DNA from 2 places in the Undibacterium sp. RTI2.2 genome. Region 2 is predicted to be linked to the other one. Evidence: predicted binding sites of a transcription regulator. Region 2 holds the regulator's gene; the other holds the start of a gene.
What was found. Region 2 encodes FliA, which starts transcription of late flagellar genes. Its sites were predicted from a motif close to CTAAAGTTTNNNNNNNNNNNGCCGNTA; they were not measured.
Positions count from the first base shown of each region.

Region 1: the regulator FliA is predicted to act here: its motif matches at 4,071-4,097, upstream of QN395_RS01305 (flagellin).

Region 1 is NZ_JASJXN010000002.1:35,409-47,793, reverse strand. Features, by position in the region: gene fliD (flagellar filament capping protein FliD) at 1-1,614, opposite strand, end outside; gene QN395_RS01310 (flagellar protein FlaG) at 1,722-2,099, opposite strand; gene QN395_RS01305 (flagellin) at 2,187-3,977, opposite strand; gene QN395_RS01300 (tetratricopeptide repeat protein) at 4,687-7,308, shown strand; gene QN395_RS01295 (DegT/DnrJ/EryC1/StrS family aminotransferase) at 7,301-8,419, shown strand; gene QN395_RS01290 (acetyltransferase) at 8,430-9,104, shown strand; gene QN395_RS01285 (class I adenylate-forming enzyme family protein) at 9,144-10,736, shown strand; gene QN395_RS01280 (Gfo/Idh/MocA family oxidoreductase) at 10,749-12,236, shown strand; gene QN395_RS01275 (glycosyltransferase) at 12,238-12,385, shown strand, end outside.
Region 2 is NZ_JASJXN010000019.1:12,245-24,629, forward strand. Features, by position in the region: gene flhB (flagellar biosynthesis protein FlhB) at 1-899, shown strand, start outside; gene flhA (flagellar biosynthesis protein FlhA) at 896-2,980, shown strand; gene flhF (flagellar biosynthesis protein FlhF) at 2,977-4,254, shown strand; gene QN395_RS11975 (MinD/ParA family ATP-binding protein) at 4,247-5,101, shown strand; gene QN395_RS11980 (RNA polymerase sigma factor FliA) at 5,108-5,839, shown strand; gene QN395_RS11985 (flagellar motor protein) at 5,821-6,561, shown strand; gene motD (flagellar motor protein MotD) at 6,569-7,354, shown strand; gene QN395_RS11995 (flagellar protein FlgN) at 7,695-8,183, opposite strand; gene flgM (flagellar biosynthesis anti-sigma factor FlgM) at 8,180-8,491, opposite strand; gene flgA (flagellar basal body P-ring formation chaperone FlgA) at 8,605-9,264, opposite strand; gene flgB (flagellar basal body rod protein FlgB) at 9,545-10,021, shown strand; gene flgC (flagellar basal body rod protein FlgC) at 10,024-10,428, shown strand; gene QN395_RS12020 (flagellar hook assembly protein FlgD) at 10,561-11,226, shown strand; gene flgE (flagellar hook protein FlgE) at 11,308-12,385, shown strand, end outside.

The DNA.
Region 1 (12,385 bases), on a different contig from region 2:
AGCAACGTCTAACCCTGCCGTACCAGTTAATTGTGTTCCAGTGAGACTAGCGGCTCCGGTACCGGTACCGTCCGCTATTGCCACATTAGACGCTGAACCATAATTAGTCGATTGCAATATTAATTGCCCGCTATTATTGATACTCGCTTTGACAGTTGATCCGATGGCCGAAAATGCTGATGTAGTATTGATGGCTGTTTGCACAGCGGTAGCTAATTGCGCAGGCGTATAACTACCTGCAGGTATGGCAACACTGGCATTCAGATTATTTAACGTTACGCTCAGAGTTGTACTTGGATCAATCGTCGTTGTGGCTGGCAAAGCAAGATCGCCCGTCAAGCTGCCTTGAGTAGCAAGTTGAGTGACGTTCAGCGCATAAGTCCCTGCTTTTGTCGCAGAGGTAGAACCTGCAACACTAGTCAAACTATCGCTGGTCTTACCGATAGAAGCGAACAAACCTCCTACATCGCTAAAATTATTCGTCAATGCAGTGCTTAACTTTGTAGAGTCAAGTGATAAAGAACCATCTTTTTGGAACGACACGCCGATTTGGGATAATGTAGTTAAGCCACCACCCAAGCCGTTGACTGAGGCAGACAGGGAGTTACGGATTTGATTTTGAACACTTTGAGTTGTCGAGTCGCCCAATAGCAGGCCACCTTTTTGTGTGCTGCTATTGTAGGCGGTAAGACTGGTAATTGTTGCATTGAGAGCGTTATATGCTTGTACGAAACTATTGACGCCATTTTGTACCGAACCTGAGTTAGTCGTTACCGAAACTGTTGTTGATCCTACTTTGGTTAAGTTGAGAGTAACACCCGGTAGTGAACTAGTGACTGTATTTGCCGCGCTGGTGATATTTATCCCATTGACTTTCAGGTTGGCATTTTGAGCATTACTGATTTCAGTAAAATTTTGCGTTCCCGACGGGTCATAATTAAGTAGATTGGCTATCGTAGCATCACCGGTTGAACTAATTTTTAAGCTGGAAGCTACACCGGTTTTGCTTGAGTTGAGTACCAAGTGGTAAGGCGTCGCGCTACCATCACCAACAATCGATGCCGTGACACCTACGCCAGCCGTATTGATCGCATCGCGGATGCCTTGCAGCGAATTGTTCGTGCTATCAATAGTAATGGTACCCGTTGTTTGAGTTGTATCTTGTGCAAACGTCGCACCACTGTAGGTGCCGTTGGTAGCAGTGCCAGTGATCGTACCAAGCTGGAACGACACCGTGGTTGATGCGCCTGTTCCAATTGCGTCTGAAGAACTAGCCTGACCCACGCTGGAAATACTTTGACTTTGTGCCAGCTGACTTATCGCGATATTATATGTCCCAGCTGTAGCTGATGCAGCAGCGGTCGCAGATATAATCGTAGAGTCGCTTGATGTGGCAGTCAAAGACTGAAATACAGATGGCTTGCTTAAATTTGACACTGCACTTTGGAATGAGCTTAGCGCACTGTTCAGAGTGCCATAGGCAGAAACTTTGGCTTGGTAACTCGCTTGTTTAGTTGCCAAGCTGGTTAACGGCTGACTTTCCACTTGCATCAGCTTACTTACAAGTGAATTAACATCAAGGCCTGAGCCTATACCCGTGGATTGAATGGACACCTGATTCCCCTTTACAAGAAACTACTATATCTAGTTATCGGCAAAAGCAAACCAGACTTTAGAAGGGGATTTACCTGCCTATTTCAAAACTGAACGTTTTTAGCATTTCAGGCGCTTTGTTTGATCAATAGTCCCTGAAGTTTATCCAGAGACTTAGAAATTTCCAGCACTTCCTCATTTGGTATCTGGCGCAGAACTTGTTTGGTCTGCTGATCAATGAGTTTGACCACAACATGCTTAGAGTCTGGATCAATACTAAATTCTAAGCCTTGTGAACTAGATTGAAGTGATTTATTAATATCTTTCACCGCAGCCTCAACCTGTTCTCTGGTTGCTTGCGTTTTGCCCGCAGGAGTAACTGCTAGTGATGTATCTAGCGGCGTTGCTGCCTTGGCATTAGATGTCGGGGCGATGTTGCCAGATGGGGGACGATCTGAGACAGTTTGCCCTGATGGTAGTTGATTACCAGTCGAAAGAGCATCCATGATTGTTTCCTTTAAGTAAAATTCCCCTGGTCAAAAAATGACCAGGGGATTGCACTTTTCAATGAAGAGTTAAACCCCTGCCATTGATTAACGCAACAGAGCCAACACACCCTGTGGCAAGGCATTTGCCTGTGCCAAGATCGCTGTACCTGCTTGTTGCAATACTTGACCACGTGTCAAGTTAGCAGTTTCAGCAGCGAAGTCAGTATCCTGAATACGGCTACGGGAAGTAGTCAAATTCTCTGCCGTTGTTTGCAAGCTGCTGACAGCAGAGGCAAAACGGTTTTGATACGCACCCAAGGACGCACGTGAGCTATTGACCGATGCCAGAGCAGCATCAATGGTTGCCAAAGCAGACGTTGCACCCGATGCTGTGGTCAAATCCAGTGAAGAGAGGCCTGCGCCTGCCGTTGCTGTTGCCGCTGTGTTACCAGCAGTTAAGCCAGACGCTGTGGCACCAGCTCCAGCTACTGTCGTCGTACCTACTGCAAGACCAGTATTTGCAAGGGTTGCATTACCTTTTGTCGTAACAGTAAATCCAGCGCTTTGGGCTCCGGCAAGAGTTAAAACACCTCCTGTATTAGTGGCGGTAACACCAGTTTGTGATGTCTTGGCATTAATTGCAGCAGCTATTAATACACCTTGCGCTGTAGCAGTTGCAGCAGTGCCAACGGTGCCAATATCGACACCGTTGATATTGATGTCGCCTGCGCTAAGTGAGAAGTTAGTTCCGGTGATGGTTGTGCCACTTGTTGTACCTGTTCCACCATTTGCTAATGTAATACCAGCAGAGCTTGTCGATGACAACGATACTGTACCAACGGTTGTTTTAATACCAGCTGTTGCAGCAGCAATGCCTGTTGTTAAACCGGTGTTAGTATCGTTGGCGCCAGCGTTGGCAGATTTTGTGATGGTAATATTTCTAGCATCTGATGCGGTTAGTGATACGGCGCCTGTCGTGCTGTCAAAGGTTGCTGTTACACCAGTCTGGCTAGTTTTTGAATTGACTGCAGCGGTTACTTGAGCACCGCGTTCTGCGACAGAGCCTGCCGCCGCGAGTGCGCCAATATCGACACCATTGATTTTGATATCACCAGCGGCGATTGCGGCAGTAGCACTAGTTGCAGTGCCTGTCACAGTCGTTGCATTCGCACTGGCAGTAACACCAGTTTGACCGCTTACCGCATTAATTGCAGCGGCCTTTGCAATGGCGCTACCACTGGAGTTTGCACTGGATACGCCATCAGAGCTAGTTGCGCCAACGTTAAAGCCGTTAATGGCCAGATCGCCGGAGTTAAGGCCCCCAATCGCGTTAGTGCTGCCAGCAAGTGTTGTAGAGTAACTAGAGTTAGAACCTACGCCTAAAGAGGAAGAATTAGCGCTGGCGATGGATGCGATGTTGATCTGATCGTTTGATGTACCGTTTGCACCAACTTGGAAGCCTTGTGATGTAAAGCTACCATCAAGTAAGTGCACGCCGTTGAAGTTAGAAGAGCCAGCAACACGGTTGATTTCAGAAATCAGCTGGTTGGATTCATTATTAATGGCAGCACGGTCAGATGCGCTGTTAGAACCGTTGGCTGCCTGAACAGCAAGGTCACGAATACGTTGTAAGTTATTGCCGATTTGCGTTAAGTCGCCCTCAGCCGTTTGCGCTAAAGAGATACCATCATTCGCATTACGAACCGCTTGGTTCAAACCACCGATTTGCGATGTCAGACGTTGAGAAATTGCCAAGCCCGCAGCATCGTCTTTTGCACTGTTAATACGTAAGCCTGATGACAAACGTTGCAAGGAAGTCGCGAGGGAGTTTTGGGACGTTGTCAAATTGCGTTGCGCATTGAGCGATGCAATATTGGTATTAATATATGAAGCCATGGTGATACTCCTTACCTAAGTTATTTGAACTGGCGAGTGGCCTTAAACTTTGGTCTGTCTTGTTAAGACTACAGGACCGCCGTTGTTATCAGGTATCGGACGGATGCTTAAAAAGTTTAATGAATTTCCCCAAGTAAATATTTTATTTAGGGTGTAAAGTTTTATTTGCTCGCCCGCTAGTCGGCATCAATTCGAATTACTTGAGGGTGAAAATGATCTTATTTTCAAGATGAATTTTCTATAAATTTTGCTAATCTTCATCTAAATAATTCTGCTGACGATGCATTTAGGCGTTTTGGAAAGTTAAACCAAAGTTCGCTGCCTTAGCTTTAATATCAATTTGCCATTGTTAATGTTAATACTGACCATTTATTAGAATTTGTATAAGACAGTCCGGCGATGACAATATTATTGTGTCATCGAGAACTTAGCTAATTCACTTAAATTTATTGCTGATGTTTATCCCCGTAATTTAATACTCTATGGGTGTATTAAAAGTTGTCTAGGTATTAATTGGTCTATAAGGTGTATTTTAAGAAAATAGTGGGGGAGTATCTGTGGATTGAGCAGTCGCCATTAGTAATTGCGAACACATGCAGCGACGCAAATTCACTTATATCTTACGGTGGCTATTAATTATTCGGTAGCTTTACTGAGCATCATTTTTTCACTGGTATAAAAGGAAATCAAACGTGAGCCAAGTCTTGTCATGAGTAGTGAAAATGAAGTGGAGCTTAGTGAACTCACTTCGCCTGAGCAAGCTTTAGCTCAAGCGCTAGATCAACTAATGGCAATGGCACAGCAGTGCAGGCAAAGCGGTAATCTTTTGAAGGCGGAGGAGTGCTATGAGCTGATCTTGACGCATGCGCCCGAGCATGCAGACGCCAATTTCCAGGCCGGGCAATTGAAGCTTTTGCAAGACGATCAACTTAATGCGCTGGCTTATTTTGAGCGCGCTATCCAGGCGTCTCCGGCGACTGGCTCATATTGGTCGTCCTATATCGCAATTTTAAAGTCATTAGGTGAAGAGAGTGTTGTCGCTGAGGCGCTGAACTTGCGGGCGCATTTTTTAAGAGATACCACTGATCACCTGACTGCCTCTGAGTCAGATCAAAAAACGGATAACGATCCGCCAATAGCAGATAATCTGCCGAATTTGTATATCCCAAAGACGCGACCTCTGACTTCAAAAAAATCCTTCATTCCGTCTGAAGGAGTGGGTCAGCTCGTTCATTTGTACGAGAAAGGTATTTATTCAGAAGTGGAGCGTCTGGCACGCAAGCTGACAAAAAAAAATCCAAGGCATGGGTTAGCCTGGCGCTTTTTAGGGATTGCTTTGCTGGAGCTTGAGCGCAAAGAGGCATCTTTAGTTGCCATGCAACAAGCAGTACGCATTTTGCCCAATGATCCGATTGCGCATTTTAATTTGGCTCTCGGGTATGCGAAAATGAATAATTTCTCTTCAGCCGAACAGCATTACCAACAAGCGATCAATTTGAATCCTGCGATGTTGGAGGCATACAATAATTTAGGTAATTTACTCGCTGCACTATCCAAGTTCGATGAGGCGGAGTCTTGTTTTCGGGCTTTAATTCAATACAAGCCAGAGTTTGCTTTAGCACATCTCAATTTGGCTAATGTGCTGAAACAAAGCGAACGTTTGCAGGAAGCAAAAGCGGAAGCGATGCTGGCATTAAAGCTAGCACCAGACATGGCAGAGGCGCACAATTCTCTGGGAGGAGTTCTGCATCTCTTAGAAGAATTAGATCTAGCATCAGATCATCTGCAACGAGCTATTGCGCTGAAGCCAGATTTTGCCTCGGCTTACAATAACTTAGGTACGGTGTATCTAGAAAAACGTCGGTATTTAGATGCCCAAGATTGTTTTAGAAAAGCCTTGATTCATAATCCTAAAATGAGCGCTGCTTGCCGATGCTTAGGCGTCGTAGGCACTTTATTAGCAGAACCGATAGAGGAATCAGAACAATTTCTTCGAAGGGCGTTAGAGCTCGATCCCAAGGATCACTACGCAAATACTGCTTTGTTATTCTTGCTCAGTGAGGCGACTCATGTCACTCCAACCGCATTGTTTGCGGAGCATTTGCGTTTTGGTGAGCGTTTTGAATCGAGTCTGATATCAACCTGGTCAAAACATGCTAATGATAAAAACAGTGATCGTCCTCTAAGAGTCGGCTTTGTTTCGGGTGATTTTTACAATCATGCCGTTGCTACCTTTATTAGTCCGATCTTGGAGCACCTGCACAAGTACCAGTCTCTTGAGTTACACGCTTACTATAATAATGATGAAGATGATAAAGATACCGCCAAGTTGAAATTCTACTTTCATCAATGGAAAAAAATACACCTGAAGAGTGACGATTGGACATTTAAACAAATTGTTGCCGACAAAATCGATATTTTAATAGATCTGTCAGGGCACACATCGTTAAACAGATTGACATTATTTGCCCGCAAGCCCGCACCAATTCAGATAAGCTGGATTGGTTATCCAGGCACGACCGGTTTGCGTGCGATGGATTATTTTGTGACGGATCGATTCTGCTTGCCGTCTGAACAATTTGATCATCTTTTTTCGGAGAAATTAGTGCGACTACCTGCGATTGCTCCGTTTTCTCCGTCGCCTGAATCTCCAGAAGTAAATGATTTACCTGCGTTAACAAACGGTTATGTCACTTTTGGGAGCTTTAATCGAATCGGGAAAATAACGGATGATGTGATTCAAGTATGGTCAAACTTATTAAACGTAGTGCCATCTAGTAAGTTGTTTTTGGGCGCTATGCCACAAGACGCCAGTTTTCAGCATTTGATTGATGCTTTCTCTAGCAGAGGGATTTCTCGCGATCGGTTAAGCTTTTTTGGCCGGTGCGGGATGACTTTGTATCTTAAACAATTGCAAAAGATTGATATTTGCCTGGATACTTTTCCCTACAATGGTGGGACAACCACCCTCCACGGACTCTGGATGGGCGTACCGACATTAACCAAGGCGGGTTCTACCGTGTCTGCGCGGACAGGTATTGGACTTTTATCTCATGTTGGTTTACAGCGATGCGCCGTATCTAATGATGAAGAATTCGTTAAAGAGGGTGTGTATTGGGTTGAACATTTGGACGAATTGGCGCAACTAAGAGCATCTTTAAGGGATAGGATGAGAAACTCACCGTTGATTAAGCCTGAGCTTATCGCCGCAGGTCTCGACCGGGCGATGCAAATAATGTGGCAGAGATGGTGCAAGGGCTTAGCTGCAGAATCTTTTGTCGTTGAGGAAGCAGAATTGAATGTCGCAAAAAAATGGAGTAGTTATGAGTGACTTCACGCCACCACGCCCAATTTATGTTACGCAACCTCTGCTGCCACCACTAGCGGAATTTATGCCGTACCTAGAGCAAATTTGGGCGAATAAAATTTTGACTAATGGTGGACCTTTTCATCAGCAATTAGAGCAAGAGCTATGTGATTATCTCGGTGTAAAACACTTGTGTCTGTTTGCAAATGGCACGTTGGCGTTATTAACTGCCTTGCAGGCATTGCGAATTTGCGGGGAGGTAATTACTACGCCTTACTCGTTTGTAGCGACGGCACACTCCTTGTTGTGGCATGGGATTAAACCTGTTTTTGTCGATATTGATCCGGTTAGTCTTAATATGAATCCAGACAAGATCGAAGCAGCAATTACAACCTCAACTACTGCGATTATGCCAGTGCATTGCTATGGACATCCTTGCGATGTAGACCGGATACAAAAGATCGCAGACGACTATAATTTAAAAGTAATTTACGACGCGGCTCACAGTTTTGGGGTCCAATGTAAAGGCGGTAGCGTATTGAATTATGGTGATTTGTCAGTCTTGAGTTTTCATGCGACTAAGGTTTTTAATACGTTTGAGGGTGGCGCTATTATTTGTCCCGATGCAAAAACCAAAAATCGGATTGATCATCTGAAAAATTTTGGTTTCGTTGATGAATTAACCGTAGTGGCCTCAGGTATCAACGGCAAGATGAGTGAGATCAATGCTGCGTTTGGCTTGTTGCAACTAAAAAGTATCGATGATGCGCTGCAACAGCGCAAGGAAGTCGATAGAGCTTATCGGCGCGGGCTGGTAGGTATTGCTGGTATCCATTGCGTACCTGACGCTGGTGAGGACATTGCTAATTATTCGTATTTTCCAATTTTGGTTCAGCAAGACTATCCGCTGAAAAGAGATGAGCTATATCAAAAATTGCGTGATTCCGGAATTTATGCGCGACGTTATTTTTATCCGCTGATCAGCGAATTTCCAATGTATCGTAGTATCCCTTCTGCCCTGCATACTAATCTACCAGTTGCCAGCAAGGCTGCCAGTGAGGTGATTTGTTTACCGATTTACCCTGATCTGAATTTGTCTCAAATTGAGCGGATTATTGATCTGATTAAAAGTTGATGATCAGCTTATGAAAACAATCATCTACGGAAATGGGGCGATCGCAAAATTAGTTTTTTCATACGCGCGTCATAGTATGAATATTGCAGGTTTTACAGTGGACGATATTTGTATTGCTGATAATACGGATAGTTTTTTAGGTTTACCCCTAGTTCCATTTACTCGCGTAGAAGAGCAATTTGCACCCGATCATTACAACATGATCATGGCAATGGGCTTCGTCGATATGAATGCTCTGCGCGAAAAAAAATATCTGGAAGCGATCCACAAAGGCTATGTATTTACCAGCTTTATCCATGCTTCAGTAACCAAGCACGACGATGTGATTATTGAGGATAATTGCGTGATTCTCGATCATGTTTCTATTCACCCCGGATGTAGAATCAAGCAAGGTACTTTTATTTCAAGCAATGTCAATATCGGACACGACTGCAATGTGGATGAATTTAACTGGATCAATTCTGGTGTTGCGATTGCTGGCGGATGTCGTATCGGGCAAGCTTGTTTTTTTGGTGTTAATTCCTCTGTAGGTCATGGCGTGCACATCGGGGCTAGAAATTTTATCGCTGCAAACACGCTGATCAATAAAAGTACAGAAAACGATCAGGTGTATTTGTCAGAAGCGGGTCAGCTTTTAAAATTAAAAAGTCAATCATTTCTTAAATTTAGCCAATTACTTGGTTGATTGAATTGATTTGGACGATTACAGCGCTGGGAGGGTGCTTTGCTCCAAACGGATATTGAAGAGTCAGCGACAGCCAAAATTGCGCCCTTATTTTTTAGTTATGCCAAGAGCACACCCGAAAAACAAGCGATTTGGTGTGAGGGCGAGACAATAAGCTACCGACAATTAAGTGAATTAGTTTGTCGCTGGTCGCATGGAATGTTGACCAATGATGTTAAGCGAGGTGATCATATTGGAGTGATCTTGCCTAACTGCATTGAGTTTGTCGCATTGATGTTGGTCGCCGCGGATCTTGGTGCAGTATTAGTACCTTTAAACACGTCGTTGACGCCGAATGCAGCGCGACGAGCTTTTGATGCGGCGGAGGTAAAACATGTAGTGTCAAACGCTAGCTTATTGCGAGCATTATTTGATCCCACGAATGCACCAGAATCCACATTAAATTGGCTGGAAATAGATGGATTGTGGTTGAGTGTTGACACTGCCATTAACCATGCGAAACAACTAAGTCATGTGCTGGACAGTATTCCAGTGGAGGTACAGCCAAACAATTTAGCGCTAGCGGAAGATGCCTTTATTCTCACGATGACATCTGGTTCTACGGGTGATCCCAAGCCCATTGTGTTGACTCAGCGGACTAAATTTAATCGTGCCTCTGCTGCAATTGCGATCTATGGTGTGACAAAAGAGGACAAGACATTAGCCGCTACGCCGCTCTATCACTCTTTAGCTGAGAGACTAGTTCTGATCCCTTTATTGACCGGTGGAACTTGCGTGTTGATGTCTAAGTTTTCCGCCACGACATGGCTGAAGTGCGTGGCAACCGAGTTGGTGACTTTTACGATCGCTGTGTCTTCGCAACTGAAATTGATCGCGGAAGAGTTAAGCGTAATGAAAAAGAGTGACGCCAATACGAATCAAATTTCTAGTTTACGTTGCATTGTTTCTTCATCCGCACTACTTGAACATTCGGTAAAAGCGGATCTGTTAGAAAAGTTTGATTGCGAATTTCATGAGTGTTACGGCGCATCTGAAATTGCCATCGCCTCAAATTTAGATGGCGTTGCTGCCAAGATCAAGCTCCAATCGGTAGGTACGGCTGCTCTTGGAGTCGATATTAAGATCATTGATAAAAATGGCGAAGTATTGGGTGTAGGTCAAGAAGGTGAAATTGTTTGTAAGACGCCGATGTTGTTTGGAGGATATTTTAAACGACCAGATTTAACCAGCGCTGCGATGTGGGGAGACTATTTTAAAACAGGAGATACTGGTAAGTTGGATGAAGACGGTTTTCTTTATTTTCTTGGACGTACTAAGGACATCATCATTTCTGGCGGTATCAATATTTATCCCTCGGATATTGAAGAGGTCGTCGCACAGTTTGATACTGTGTTGGAGAGTGCCGCGTTTGCTTTTGCCGATCACCGGCTTGGAGAAGTTGTTGCGCTTGCTGTCGTACCTGTCAATAAAGATAGTTTTGATTTAAGGCAGCTTCGCTTTTATTGCAGTGAACGTTTAGCAGATTTTCAGCAGCCAAGAAAATTTTTTGTCGTAGATGAGTTACCTAGAAATAGCATGGGAAAGCTCATGAAATTCCAATTAGTACAGACACTGGGTAATAAGAGCGAATAGGATATAAAAATAATGCAAACTACTATTTCAGCGTCATCTGCAACTCCGTTAAAACTAGGTTTTATCGGCGGCTCTATTCACTCTGCAGTTGGGTATTCCCACTTCATTTCTAGCGGAATGGATAGACGATGGCAATTAGTGGCAGGATGTTTTTCAAAAAATACGTCTACAAATAATGAGACAGCGATCGCTTATGGTGTCAGCAAAGAGCATCTTTACGATACTTGGCAAGCCATGCTGGCTAAGGAAAAAGGGCAGCTTGATGCCATCGTCATATTAACGCCGACGCCAGATCATTCTGAGAGTGTCATTGCTTGTATGCGTGCTGGTTTTGCTGTCATCTGTGAAAAATCTCTCGCCGTTGGCAGCGAGCAAGCGCGTCAGATTCTGGATGTACGCAATGAATTGAATGCGTTCTTAGCTGTCACCTATAACTACTCTGGTTATCCGATGTTGCGTGAACTGGCAAAAAGAATTTCTGATGGCAAGTTGGGGAAGGTGATTCATTTTCAAGCAGAAATGCCGCAAGAAGGTTTTATCCGGGTAGATGCTCATGGCAATAAGCCAGCGCCACAGTCCTGGCGCTTATCTGACGGCGATATTCCGACTTTACATTTAGATTTAGCGGTGCACTTGCACCAGATTATTTATTATTTGACGAAACAAAAGCCGCTAGAGTTAGTATCAGATCAAAACCATTACGGCTGGTTTTCTGGAGTTGTCGATAATGCGAGTTGTTTATGTCGTTACACCAGCGAGATTCAAGGCCAGCTATGGTTTAGTAAATCGGCATTAGGACATAGAAACGGTTTAAAAATTCGTATTTATGGCGATCAGGGTTCTGCCGAATGGGTGCAATCTCATCCTGAAGAATTGATGCTTGCCTATGTAGATGGTCGACGTGAGGTTTTAGACCGTGCAGCAAGTGTCGAAGTTACCAATCAACGTCGCTACAATCGTTTTAAGGCGGGACATCCTGCTGGTTTTGTTGAAGCCTTTGCCAATTTATACGCTGATATCGCGGATGCTTTGCAGCTATTTAAGAATAAGGGTGAATGGCATTCAACGGAGGTGTTTAGTGCAGAGTTAGCGTTGGAGGGAATGTATTTTCTCGAGGCAATGGTCGCATCAGCAAAAACACGCGCATGGCAAACGGTAGGAAGTTCTCACGGGGCGCTTGCTCCAGTATTGGCGGCATTGCAGGATGTCTCGGATCAACACCATAATCTAAATAGTGAAAATTCTATTGACGTTGAGATCAAATCTTTCATTCTGAGATTATTAGAAAAAAAATCGAAGCTGCCTGAAAAATTTAACGATGGCAGTGACTTTATTAAAGAAGGCATCGTTGACTCAATTGGTATTATTAAATTTATTCTTGAGTTGGAATCTAGATTTGATATTGAAATAAATGAGACTGATATAGAAACTGACGATTTTCGCTCTGTAAGAGGCTTGGTCGGGTTGATTCGCAACAAGCTGACGACTAAGGCTAAATGAAATGAACTCTGTCGCTACGATTATTCCGCATGTTAATCACCGTTCATTAGAATTTTCGGTAGTGATCCCTGCCTACAATGCAGCAAAGGATGTTCAACGTTGCTTAAGCAGCGCGCTTAATCAGACGTTCGACAGAGACAGCTATGAAG
Region 2 (12,385 bases):
TTGCTTTTGCTCCGCTAGGTGGTTTGTTGATGCTGGTTGCGATTGGATCTCCGTTACTAATCGGTGGCTGGCTTTTTAGTGCTAAAGCCTTGCAACCTAATTTTAGTCGTATGAATCCTTTGTCTGGTCTGACGAATATGATTTCGTCCAAGGCCGGTGTGGAGTTAGTTAAGGCAATTCTCAAAGCGCTGATTGTTGGAACGGTTGCTTGGATCGTCGTAATGAATCAAAAAGATGCCATCTTCGGCCTTGCTTCCGAGCCTTTGGCCGCTGGCAGCGCGCACATGGCAACCATGCTTGCGATCTGTTTTTTATCGATCGTCGGTGCCTTGGTATTGATTGCCGGAATTGATGTTCCATACCAAATGTGGAGTTATGCCAAAAAGCTCAAAATGACACATCAAGAGGTTATACAAGAATCAAAAGAAGCCAATGGTAATCCCCAGATTAAAGCCAAAATCCGCGCGCAACAGCGTGAAATGGCACGTCGCCGGATGATGTCAGAAGTGCCGACAGCGGATGTCGTGGTCACCAACCCAACGCATTATGCAGTCGCTTTAAAATATAAAGATGGTAGCAACGGTGCGCCAAGAGTGGTCGCCAAAGGCGCTGACGCCGTCGCTGCAAAAATTCGTGAATTGGCCGCTGAGAACAATATTCCTTTGCTGGAGGCACCACCGTTAGCACGTGCTTTGTTCAAGCACACAGAGTTAGGCGACGAAATCCCAGAAACACTTTACGCCGCCGTTGCAGAAGTGTTGGCTTACGTCTTCCAGTTAAAAACATTCCGTCAGCATGGTGGCCTCAGGCCGTCTGCGCCTTTCGATCTGGCAGTTCCTGCCGAACTTGATCCAAATAACGCTCCTCAACCAGCCAATACCGTCGGAGCTAATCCATGAATGGTTTTAAATTACCCGCTTGGATGAGCATATTTAGCAATAAGGCCATTGCTGCACCGATACTCATCATCATGATGTTGTCGATGATGATATTGCCGCTGCCCGCCTTTGTGCTCGATGTCTTTTTTAGCTTCAATATTGCCTTGGCAATCATTGTTTTGCTGACCAGCTTATACACCATCAAGCCACTAGATTTTATGGTGTTTCCAACCGTGTTATTGGTAAGCACGATGTTGCGCTTGTCACTCAACGTGGCATCAACCCGGGTAGTGTTGACCGAGGGGCATACTGGTCCAGATGCTGCCGGTAAAGTGATTGAGGCCTTTGGTCATTTTCTGATTGGCGGTAACTATACAGTTGGTATTGTGGTATTCGTTATTTTGACGATTATTAACTTTACTGTCGTTACCAAAGGTGCTGGCCGTATTGCGGAGGTCGGTGCCAGATTTGCATTGGATGCGATGCCTGGTAAGCAAATGGCGATTGATGCAGATTTAAATGCAGGTCTGATTGTAGAACAAGAAGCACGTCGTCGCCGTACCGAAGTCGCGCAAGAAGCTGAGTTTTATGGCGCGATGGACGGTGCTAGTAAGTATGTGCGTGGCGATGCCGTGGCAGGCATTATGGTCACTATCATCAATATTGTCGGTGGCTTAATTGTAGGTATGGTGCAGCATGATCTGGATTTTGCAACGGCGCTAAAAAACTATACTTTGCTGGCGATCGGTGATGGTTTGGTTGCGCAGATCCCATCACTGATTATTTCAACAGCAGCAGGTATCGTCGTATCTCGGGTTGCCAGTGATCAGGATATTGGCGGTCAACTGATAGGCCAATTATTCGCTAAACCACAGGTGCTGTTTATTACAGGTGGTATCGTTGGTGGAATGGGTCTGATTCCAGGTATGCCACATGTGGCTTTTTTATTGTTAGCCTTACTTTTGATCGGTGGCGGTTATTTATTAACCAAAAAATCGGATGTCGTCGCAAAGCCTGAAGAGCAAGTTGTAGCGCCAGTTGCGCCATCTGAAATGGAAGAAGCAACATGGCAAGACATCCTGCCAGTAGATACTTTAGGTTTAGAAGTTGGTTATCGCCTCATTCCTTTAGTTGATAAAGGGCAGGGCGGGGAGCTGCTTAGACGCATTAAAGGTATCCGCAAGAAGTTTGCGCAAGAGGTGGGGTTCTTGTCGCCTCCTGTGCATATCAGAGACAACTTAGAATTGAAACCGTCTGCTTATAGGATCACGCTCAAAGGTGTTGAGGTTGGCGTTGGTGAGGCAATTACTGGTCAGTATCTGGCGATTAATCCTGGCATGGTATCTGGTACCTTGCCGGGTCCGATTACTACAGATCCAGCGTTCGGATTGCCTGCAACCTGGATTGACGCTGCCATGCGCGAGCAAGCCCAGACGATGGGTTATACCGTAGTGGATGCCGGTACTGTCATTGCTACTCATCTCAACCATTTAATTACATCGCATGCGGCTGAATTGTTAGGTCGTCATGAAGTTCAGCAATTGATGGATCACCTTGCAAAAGATACGCCAAAGTTAGTCGAGGAATTGGTGCCCAAACTATTGCCACTCTCTATTTTGCAGAAGGTATTACAAAACCTCTTGATCGAGGGTGTGCACATCCGCGATATGCGCACCATTATCGAAACCTTGTCAGAGCATGGCATGCATACCCAAGACGCGAACGAGCTAACGACTTACGTTCGTATTGCATTAGGTCGTGCAATTGTGCAGCAGATATTCCCGTCCACCAATGAGTTGACTGTCATGACATTAGATAACCGGTTAGAACGTTTGCTGATGCAAGCATTGCAAACGAGTGGCTCTGATGGTGCTGGTATTGAGCCAGGATTGGCCGATACCTTGGCAACACAGACAGAGGCCGCAGCCAAGCATCAAGAGCAGATGGGTTTAGCGCCGGTTCTCTTAGTACCCGGTCCTTTAAGAGCGCTGTTGTCGCGTTTCTTGAGACGCACTTTGCCTCAGTTAAAAGTGTTATCGCAAGCAGAATTACCAGAAACAAAAACAATTAGAGTTACCGGCCTGGTTGGAGGGCAATTATGAACGTGAAGAAATTTTCAGCGAATACATCGCGCGAGGCAATTCGTATGGTGAAGGATGCACTCGGTTCGGATGCGGTCATTCTCTCTAACCGTAATGTCGATGGAAAAGTGGAAATACTGGCGATGACAGATGAGACGATGAGTTCAATTGCGACATCATCGGATTCGCGTACGATCCCAGAGATTGCGAAATTTCCACCACGGTTACAGCAGGCTGAACAGGGACGGCAAGCCAGCGAATCGCCTCTGTTCTCAAAATCTCAGCCACACGCCTTAGATAACTTAGTCAGTGGCGGTGAATTAGCCGACGTGATGACTGAAATCCGGTCTATGCGCAGTATGCTGGAAGCGCAGCTGGCGGAGATATCCTGGACGAATACCCAAAAGCGTCAACCTCAAAAAACAGAAGTAATGCGGGAGATGCTGGCAACGGGTTTCAGTGCAAGCTTGTCCCGTTATCTCGTCGATAAAATGCCAGATTCAGAAACTGTCGCTAGCAGCATGGATTGGATTAAAGCGGTCTTAAATCGCAATTTATCTACCATCAATAATGAGAGCGAAATCTTAGAAAAAGGCGGCGTTTATGCTTTGGTTGGCCCTACAGGCGTAGGCAAAACCACCACCACAGCAAAACTCGCTGCCCGCTGCGTGATGCGCCATGGCCCTGCCAAACTGGCATTGATTACGACGGATGGTTATCGTATTGGTGGCTACGAACAATTGCGTATTTACGGCAAAATATTAGGCGTGATGGTGCACTCGGTCAAAGATGAATCTGATTTACGAATTGCTTTGTCTGAACTAAAAAATAAACATACCGTATTAATCGATACGGTCGGCGTCAGCCAACGCGACAAAATGGTGACGGAGCAGGTTGCTATGTTGTCTGGTGCAGATGCCAATGTGAAACGCTTATTGTGTTTAAACGCGACCTCTACAGGCGAGACACTCAGTGAGGTCGTTCGGGCTTATCAGGGTAGCGGGTTGGCGGGATGTATTTTGACCAAGCTTGATGAGGCCGCGACTATCGGCGGCGTGTTAGATATCGCAATTCGTCAAAAGCTTCATATCTATTATCTCGCCAGTGGCCAGCGTGTGCCTGAGGATTTGCACATCGCAAACAAGCAGTACCTGGTTGATCGCGCATTCAAATTAAAACGAGAGACATCTGCCTATCGATTGCAAGATGAAGAGCTACCGATGGTGATGGCAAATGCGGCTATCGCCTCCGCCGCGAATACCAATAATGGTTTGAGGGAGGTGTCTTTTGGCTAGTTTTGATCAGGCAGAAGGCTTGCGCCGGATGTTAGAGGCGCCAAGACCTCGTGTGCTCACGTTTTTATCCGCTTTGCGTGACGAAGAAAAAAGTGGCATGCTTATTAATTTAGGTGCTTCTCTTGCGAGAAAAGGGCAGCAAGTCTTGATGGTTGACGCCAGATCTTCGGCCAATAGTATTGGCGCGTGGCTCAATGCAAATACCGAGCAGACCTTGTTGGACGTTGCAAGACAACGGCGTACAATGCAAGAGGCAGTAAAAATTGTATCAGCAGGCTTATCTGTGACGATGCTCTCAAAATATGCGACTGCATTGGCGCGACTGCCGGCCGAAAATACTAAGCGTTTATCCCGTGTTTTTGATGTTGCTGCAAACAGTGCGGACTTAGTCATTGTGGACAGCGAAATTGATGGCGATGATGCGTTCCCGCTAGCTTCATTTGAAGAGAGCGAAGTCGTAATACAAGTATCTGCCAATGCGGCCACGATTAAAGATGCTTATGGTTTGATTAAACGTGTCAATAACCGCGTAGGCCGTCGTTCTTATGGTATTTTAGTATCGGGTGTAACAGAACCGGAAGCACGATTGGTTTATACCAATATGGCACAAGCAGCTAGTCGATATTTAGCAGTACCTTTGCATTTTGTTGGCTACGTGCCAGAGGACGATCACATGAAAAAAGCAGCGCATTTAGGTCGTTCGGTGATTGATGCATTCCCATTGGCGGGTGCCTCTATTGCGTTTTCTCAATTAGCTGAGCGGCTTGCCTTGACCGCAAGATCAACAGCCCGCTCAACATTAGGTTTACATGGATTGCCAGAGTTAGGTATTCGTCTCGGAATTTGATTGATTATGTACACCGCTAGCGGAAAATCAGATAAAAATTCCCTACTTACGGAGCATGCTCCACTAGTGAAGCGACTCGCTTATCAATTAAAAGCGAGATTGCCCCCCAGCGTCGAAGTTGATGACTTAGTGCAGGCCGGTATGATAGGTCTGCTAGATGCCGTTAACCGTTATGAAGACAATCACGGCGCACAATTTGAAACCTATGCAGTGCAACGCATACGCGGTGCAATGCTGGATGAATTGCGCAGCAGTGATTGGCTGCCGCGTGGTGTGCGCCAAAACATGCGCAAAATTGAAAACGCAATGAACGCATTGCAGCAAAAATTAGGACGTCCACCGCTAGAAACGGAAGTTGCTAAGTTGCTGAAATTGAGTCTGGCCGAATACCAGGATTTGCTGGGTGAGAGTGGCGGACATCAACTCGTGTATTACGAAGATTTTCATGATGCAGATACCAAAGAGCATTTCCTCGATCATTACTGTAACGATCGTTCAGGCGATCCTTTAGAAGATCTTTTGCATGGCGATTTTCGTGATGCTGTGATCTTCGCGATTGATAGTTTGCCCGAGCGAGAAAAGCTACTCATGGGTTTGTATTACGAACAAGAGCTCAATTTAAAAGAGATAGGCGCCGTCATGGGCGTATCCGAATCCCGGATATCGCAACTTCATAGCCAGGCAGTAGCCCGACTCAGGGCTTCGTTAAGGGAGAAAGCGTGGACTGGGCTAGCCTAATTGGATTTATCTTAGTAGTTGTCGGCATCTTTTCAGGCCAGCTGATTGAGGGTGGACGCTTATCCTCCTTAGTGCAGCCTGCTGCGTTTGTTATCGTTGTCGTCGGCACGATTGGCGCTGTTTTGTTGCAAAGCCGGATGCCCACGTTTATCCGTGGCATAAAAATGCTACGGTGGATCATCTCCATGCCAATAGATACAAGTAAAAAAACTATACAAGAAGCCTTGATCTGGAGTGTTGTCGCACGTCGTGAGGGTTTCCTCAGTCTTGAGCGCTACATGGATTCTAGTAAAGATCAATTTATTAGCAAAGGCTTACGCCTGGTGATTGACGGTGTTGATCCATCCCGCTTAAAAGACATTCTTGACGTCGATATTTCTTTGTACGAGATGGAGCAAAGACAAGCAATAAAAATTTGGGAAGCCGCGGGAGGCTACTCGCCGACGATAGGAATCTTGGGGGCGGTACTCGGCTTAATCCATGTTATGGAGAATCTGACAGACCCAAGCAAACTCGGTAGTGGTATTGCAGTCGCTTTTGTCGCGACTATTTACGGTGTTGGATTAGCAAACCTACTTTTTCTACCCATTAGTAATAAGCTCAAAGAAATTATTCACCGGGAAGTTGTCCGGCGCGAGATGTTATCAGATATTTTTTATAGCATTGCTCTTGGTGATAGCCCTCGTGTAATCGAAGAGCGCCTGGCAAACCATAAAAATTAAATTGGTCATGAAGAGAAAGAAATACCAGGAAGAACATGATAACCATGACAGATGGTTAGTTTCTTACGCCGATTTCATCACCTTATTATTTGCTTTTTTTGTAGTGATGTACGCGATATCATCGGTCAACGAAGGCAAATATCGGGTGTTGTCTAATTCTCTTACGGGGGCATTCGGTAAAGCAGTTTTGGTGCAATCAGTAAAACGGGATATCGACGTTGAACCGACGATTAAGCTAGATCCTCTTCCCATCATCAGACCCAAAAATGCGGAACCATTACGCAAAGAACGTGAGCAAATGACTGGCATTGCACGCGATATTTTGGCCGTGCTGGAACCGTTGGTCAGAGAGGGGAAAGTACGCGTAACTCAGACTAGTCGCGGCGTAACGATAGAAATTAATGCTAGCGTGCTTTTTGCCCCTGGTGAAGCGAAGCTCAATGATGATTCAAACCAGGCATTAACGGCGATCGCTTCTGTATTGAAGTTAGATAGTCACGCAATTCAGGTCGAGGGATATACCGATAATCTTCCTATCAAAAATACTAATTTTCCCTCGAACTGGGAATTATCTGCTGTACGTGCAAGCACCGTAGTTCGATTGTTCACAGAAAATGGGGTCGATGAGAATCGAATGACTGCAGTTGGTCAGGGACCAAAAATGCCAGTTGGATCAAATGACACTATAGACGGCAGAGCGAGGAATCGACGCGTCACTGTCACTATCTTGGCTATTTTGCCGGAATCGGGTATTGATGTTCCGGTTACCTCTGCCGATAAAAGAACTAACTGAGCTTGTAATCTGCGTGTAATGTGTTAGTGCAAGTATAAGTGCAATACTAGTTATCAGCCTTGCACAAAAATACAGCTACGTGCTCGTTATATTTTACTTTTTTGCTAGGTAACGTGAAATACTGGATCAAATACTCATTCTCGATTAGACTATACTCACTATGAGTATAGTCTAGTCGTACAAATAATTATTAGGCGATAAGATATATTTGGAGGGTATGGTAGGGGAGTATATCAAGCTACCTAGTTTGTAAAACAATATATAGCTATCAAAAATTGTTATCTAATTGTGACTTTCGCAGACAAACCAGAGTTGACGCAGTAACTGTCGTTGGGTTCAATTAACCTGCAACGACACCACGACCCGTCATATTTTTGACAGTGGACTGACCATTAGGTCCGTACATTGATCCAGCGGGATTATTTTGTTGCAGTATATTTAATGCGTTTTGGTTGCGAGTGAATTGGCGGTTAATTAAAATGCCATTTGTGCGGTTATTTTCTTGCGCTTGCTCAGAAATTGTTAAAAGTGTTTTCCAGTAATTCGATGTTTCTACTTCTGCCGGAGCTTTTTCTAGTAATGCCTGCATGCCGGAATTATCTGAAGTGAATCCTAATTCTTTTAAGCTTGATGCGCGCAATTTTTCTAATTCTGACACTTTTGCTATTATGAGACTCTTGTTTTTAGTCAGATCAATTAGATCATTCACACGTGCTTCAACTAGCGCAGCTTGTTCCAATTTCAACAACTCAGATAATGATGTCATTTCTACGACTTCATCTTCAAGGCATTGATTTAATTGGAGTAGTTTTGCGCTGGAGAGGTTCATGATGATTGTTTTCTGGAGTTTAATAAATCTTTAACAGTCTCAAGCAAGCCATCAGCTACTTTTTCTGAGTTGACCTGGAAGCGTCCTTCAGAAATGGCGAGCTTAATTTCTTCCACTTTTTTTGTTGCAAACACACCGCTATTAGCCTGAGTATTTTGTAAAGCCTGCAATTGCGTCGACAGGGGCGAGATCTGCACCGTATGCGAAGGCGTCGTTGCTACCTCTGCTTTATCGGGCGAGCGATCAGTACGAACCTGAGTACCAGTTGGTACTGCCGGCGTACTTGGTAGTGCGTCATTAATTTTCACAGCGTTACCCTCTTTATTCGGATTTATATACATCTACGTTATGTATATCGGCTGCGTTATTTTAAACTTTAACCTTGAGTAAGGAAATATCGTTCCAAATGGTAATTTCCGATTCAATAGGTGACCTCAATGATCCCACCAGCTCTGGCTATTCCGCTAACTACTTGACCTGACATTGTCTTTGCTTTTGCTACTTGTCCTTCGCTGGCATTGTTTAATGCCTGTCCGTCAGTCGCCACTTGAAATCCTTTACCCGTACTGGTTACGCGCACGGATTGTCCTTGTTGCACTACCGGAGGATTTTTTAGTATGTCTCCTCTTAATGTAGTGCCAGACGTGACGGATGTCGTTATTGACCTGCCTATCGCTTGCTCTGGATTTGTCACAACACCATTTGGTAGGCTTGATAATTCTCCTTTGGTTTTGATTAGATCCGAGGCTGTCAGAACATGTCCTATCGCCAAAGATCCCGCAGTGACATAGTAATCGCCAGTAATTTGCACATTTGCTGTGAGATACACAATCCAAGGCGTTGGTTCTGCGCAGCGTACGCCTACCGTAATCTTGCCCCAAGGTTTACTTCCCTGAGGTAAAAATGGCAATAAATTAGGGCATGCAGCTAAGTTTAAGCGACTATCCAGTGGCCCAACGCTAATGCGCACATCGCCAGATTGGCCGGCGGACTGTGTTTTTAAAAAGTTTTCTGCTGCCTCTCTCACCGCCAAGGGATTTTGCTGAGCGTTGTTTGGCTCGGCAACGACTTGCGTGCTCAAGATTATGCTTAGGATGGCCAGCATTGATCTCGATATTAATCGCTTTTTCATTGGATTCTCGGTGGAAGCATTGAATCAAATTGTAGGTTTTATCTTGGAAAGTAAATCGAGGAATAGACGGTATTTTGGTCTTCTTTTTAGACGATTGGACTTGCCTTTACGGGGATAACATGCAAAGCATCAAAAACCGTTTAAACAGCCGCTGATATTGCTTTTACTTAAATTATCGCGTTGTTATCAAGCTAAAACTGGACTAAAGCAGATCGTAATTGGAGGGAATATGGCTAACAGAATCGACGATTATTTTCGTTTTCAAGAAACTGCGCTATCTGTCAGAGGGCAGCGTCAGCAATTGATTTCATCCAATATCGCTAACGCTGACACGCCCAATTATAAAGCGCGCGATATCGATTTTTCGTCCGCGATGAGTAATGCATTGAATAATGCAGCCACTTCAACATCGACTGGCGCTGCCGTCAACCAGAATGGCAATTTGGCTAATAATGCAATGAGCCAAACAGTAAATCAATCCTCAGCTGAGTTAATAAAAACATCTCCTAATCATCTTGACGGACAAAATAGTGCCGGCACTAGTCAGCTATTGTACCGAAACCCCGTACAGAGCAACGTGGACGGCAACACGGTAGATATGGATGTGGAGCGCAATCAATTCGCGGATAACTCTTTGCGTTATGAGGCTAGCCTTACTATGATTAATATGCAGATTCGCGGCATGTTGGCCGCTATCCAGGGGTAATTATGTCCTTATTCAATATTTTTAATGTCGCAGGTTCCGCCATGAGTGCCCAGGCACAGCGCTTGAATGTGGTGTCTAGTAATTTAGCCAACGCCGATAGCGTAACCAGCTCAAACGGTCAGCCCTATAAAGCCAAACAGGTCGTTTTTAGCGCCGTGCCGTCCAGCGATGCCACTGCCACATCCGTCAAGGTGAAGGAGGTCGTCGAAGATGGTAATCAACCTAAATTGATATATGACCCTAAGCATCCTCTTGCCGATGAAAAAGGTTATGTGGCGACGCCAAATGTCAATGTTGTCGAAGAAATGGTGAATATGATTTCTGCCTCTCGCTCTTACCAGACAAACGTTGATACGATGAATGCCGCTAAAACTTTGTTGCTTAAAACCCTTACTTTAGGTCAGTAAGTAATCATGTTGTTCAATGCTACTTAGTTTTGTTATTAGCAAAATTAGTAAAAGCATTGTGTTAAAAATGTCTCATCAGCGTATCAATAAAATACTTTTGCAACGCTCTAAATACTGGATGAAGGAGTTCAAATGACTACTATTACTAATACCGTTGATCCAGCTTTACTGGCGACGCAGAACGGTACTGCAGCGACAAAATCGACTGTAGCAGATACTCAAAATCAATTTTTGAATTTGCTCGTAACGCAAATGAAAAATCAGGATCCACTGAACCCGATGGACAACGCTCAGGTGACAAGTCAGTTAGCCCAGTTATCCACAGTAACAGGGATCAATCAGCTCAATGCTGCAGTCGCTACTTTAAGCACCAATATGATTGCTGGACAAAATTTACAGGCCGCCAACATGATTGGTCATGGTGTGATTGCACCTGGTAGTGCAATTAGTTTGTCTAGCGGTAAATCGATTTATGGCATCGATTTAGTTCAGGGCGCAGACAAGGTCGATGTCACGATTAAAAATGCCGCCGGTGCTACGGTTAAGACAATTAGTCTTGGCTCAACAGCATCAGGCCTTAATCAATTAACCTGGGATGGTAGCACCGATGCTGGTGGTGTTGCGGCTGACGGCCAGTACACATTCTCTGTAGCTGCAACTTCAGCAGGCAAAGCGGTGGATGCAACTGCATTAAGTTTTGGCCTCGTGTCTAGCGTTACATCCAACGCGCAAGGAGTTAAATTGAGTGTGGCGAATATTGGTGATATCAGTATGGCCGATATCAGAAAAATCTATTAAGAACAATCTGCAAAAAATCTATTCTTGTCATTTTAAGTTCAACTTCAGTTAATTTAATTCTAGTAAATAAGGGGAAATATCATGGGTTTTCAACAAGGCTTAAGCGGCTTAAACGCGGCATCCAAATCGTTAGACGTGATCGGCAATAACATCTCCAATGCCAGCACGGTTGGCTTTAAACAGGCAGAAGTGCAATTTGCCGATGTCTATGCCAATTCTCTCAATGGCTCAGGTGGTGGACAAGTTGGTATTGGTACTAAAGTTGCCGCGATTGCTCAGCAATTTACGCAGGGTAATGTGACCAATACGAATAATCCTTTGGATATCGCGATCAATGGCAATGGATTTTTTAGAATGAACACGAATGGCTCAGTGTCTTATACCCGGAATGGTCAATTCCAGTTAGATAAAAACGGCAATATTATCAATGCGCAGGGTGCACAGCTAACGGGCTATGTTGCTAATGCAAACGGTGTCTTATCGACTGGTGCCCCAGCGCCGATTAATATCAACACGGCTGATATTTCGCCAGCGCAAACCAAGGTCGCAAATGCACTCGTCAATCTGGATTCGCGTCAGACAAATCCTGGTGGTGCTTCACCGATCGCGTTTTCACCAACGGATCCAACTTCTTATAACAACGCGACTTCCGTATCTGTCTTTGATAGCTTGGGTAATTCACATGAGCTGCAAACTTTTTTTGCAAAAGACCCCGCCGCGTTGACATGGAATGTTTATGCCACAAGTGATGGAGTACCGATTGGTTATGTGCCTCCAGCAGCGCCTGTTGCCTTAGGACAGTTGACCTTTGACAATTTGGGCAAGATGGTTGCTGCAACGCCGGCATTTTCTGCAAATGATCCAAGAGCGTTAAAGGTTGCTGTTCCAGTTACCACTGGCGCGGTTACCCCAATTTCAACGCCGATTGATATCAAATTAGATTTTACTGGTTCAACCCAATTCGGTTCTAATTTCAGTGTTAGTACGCTCAAGCAGGATGGTTTTGCGTCAGGTAAGTTGTCCAGTTTTAGTACCGCTAAAGACGGGACGATCGTTGGTAGTTATACCAACGGTAAAACAGCAGTGTTAGGGCAAGTTGTTCTGGCGAGTTTTACCAACGCAAATGGTTTGCAGTCAGTTGGCGATAATCAATGGAACG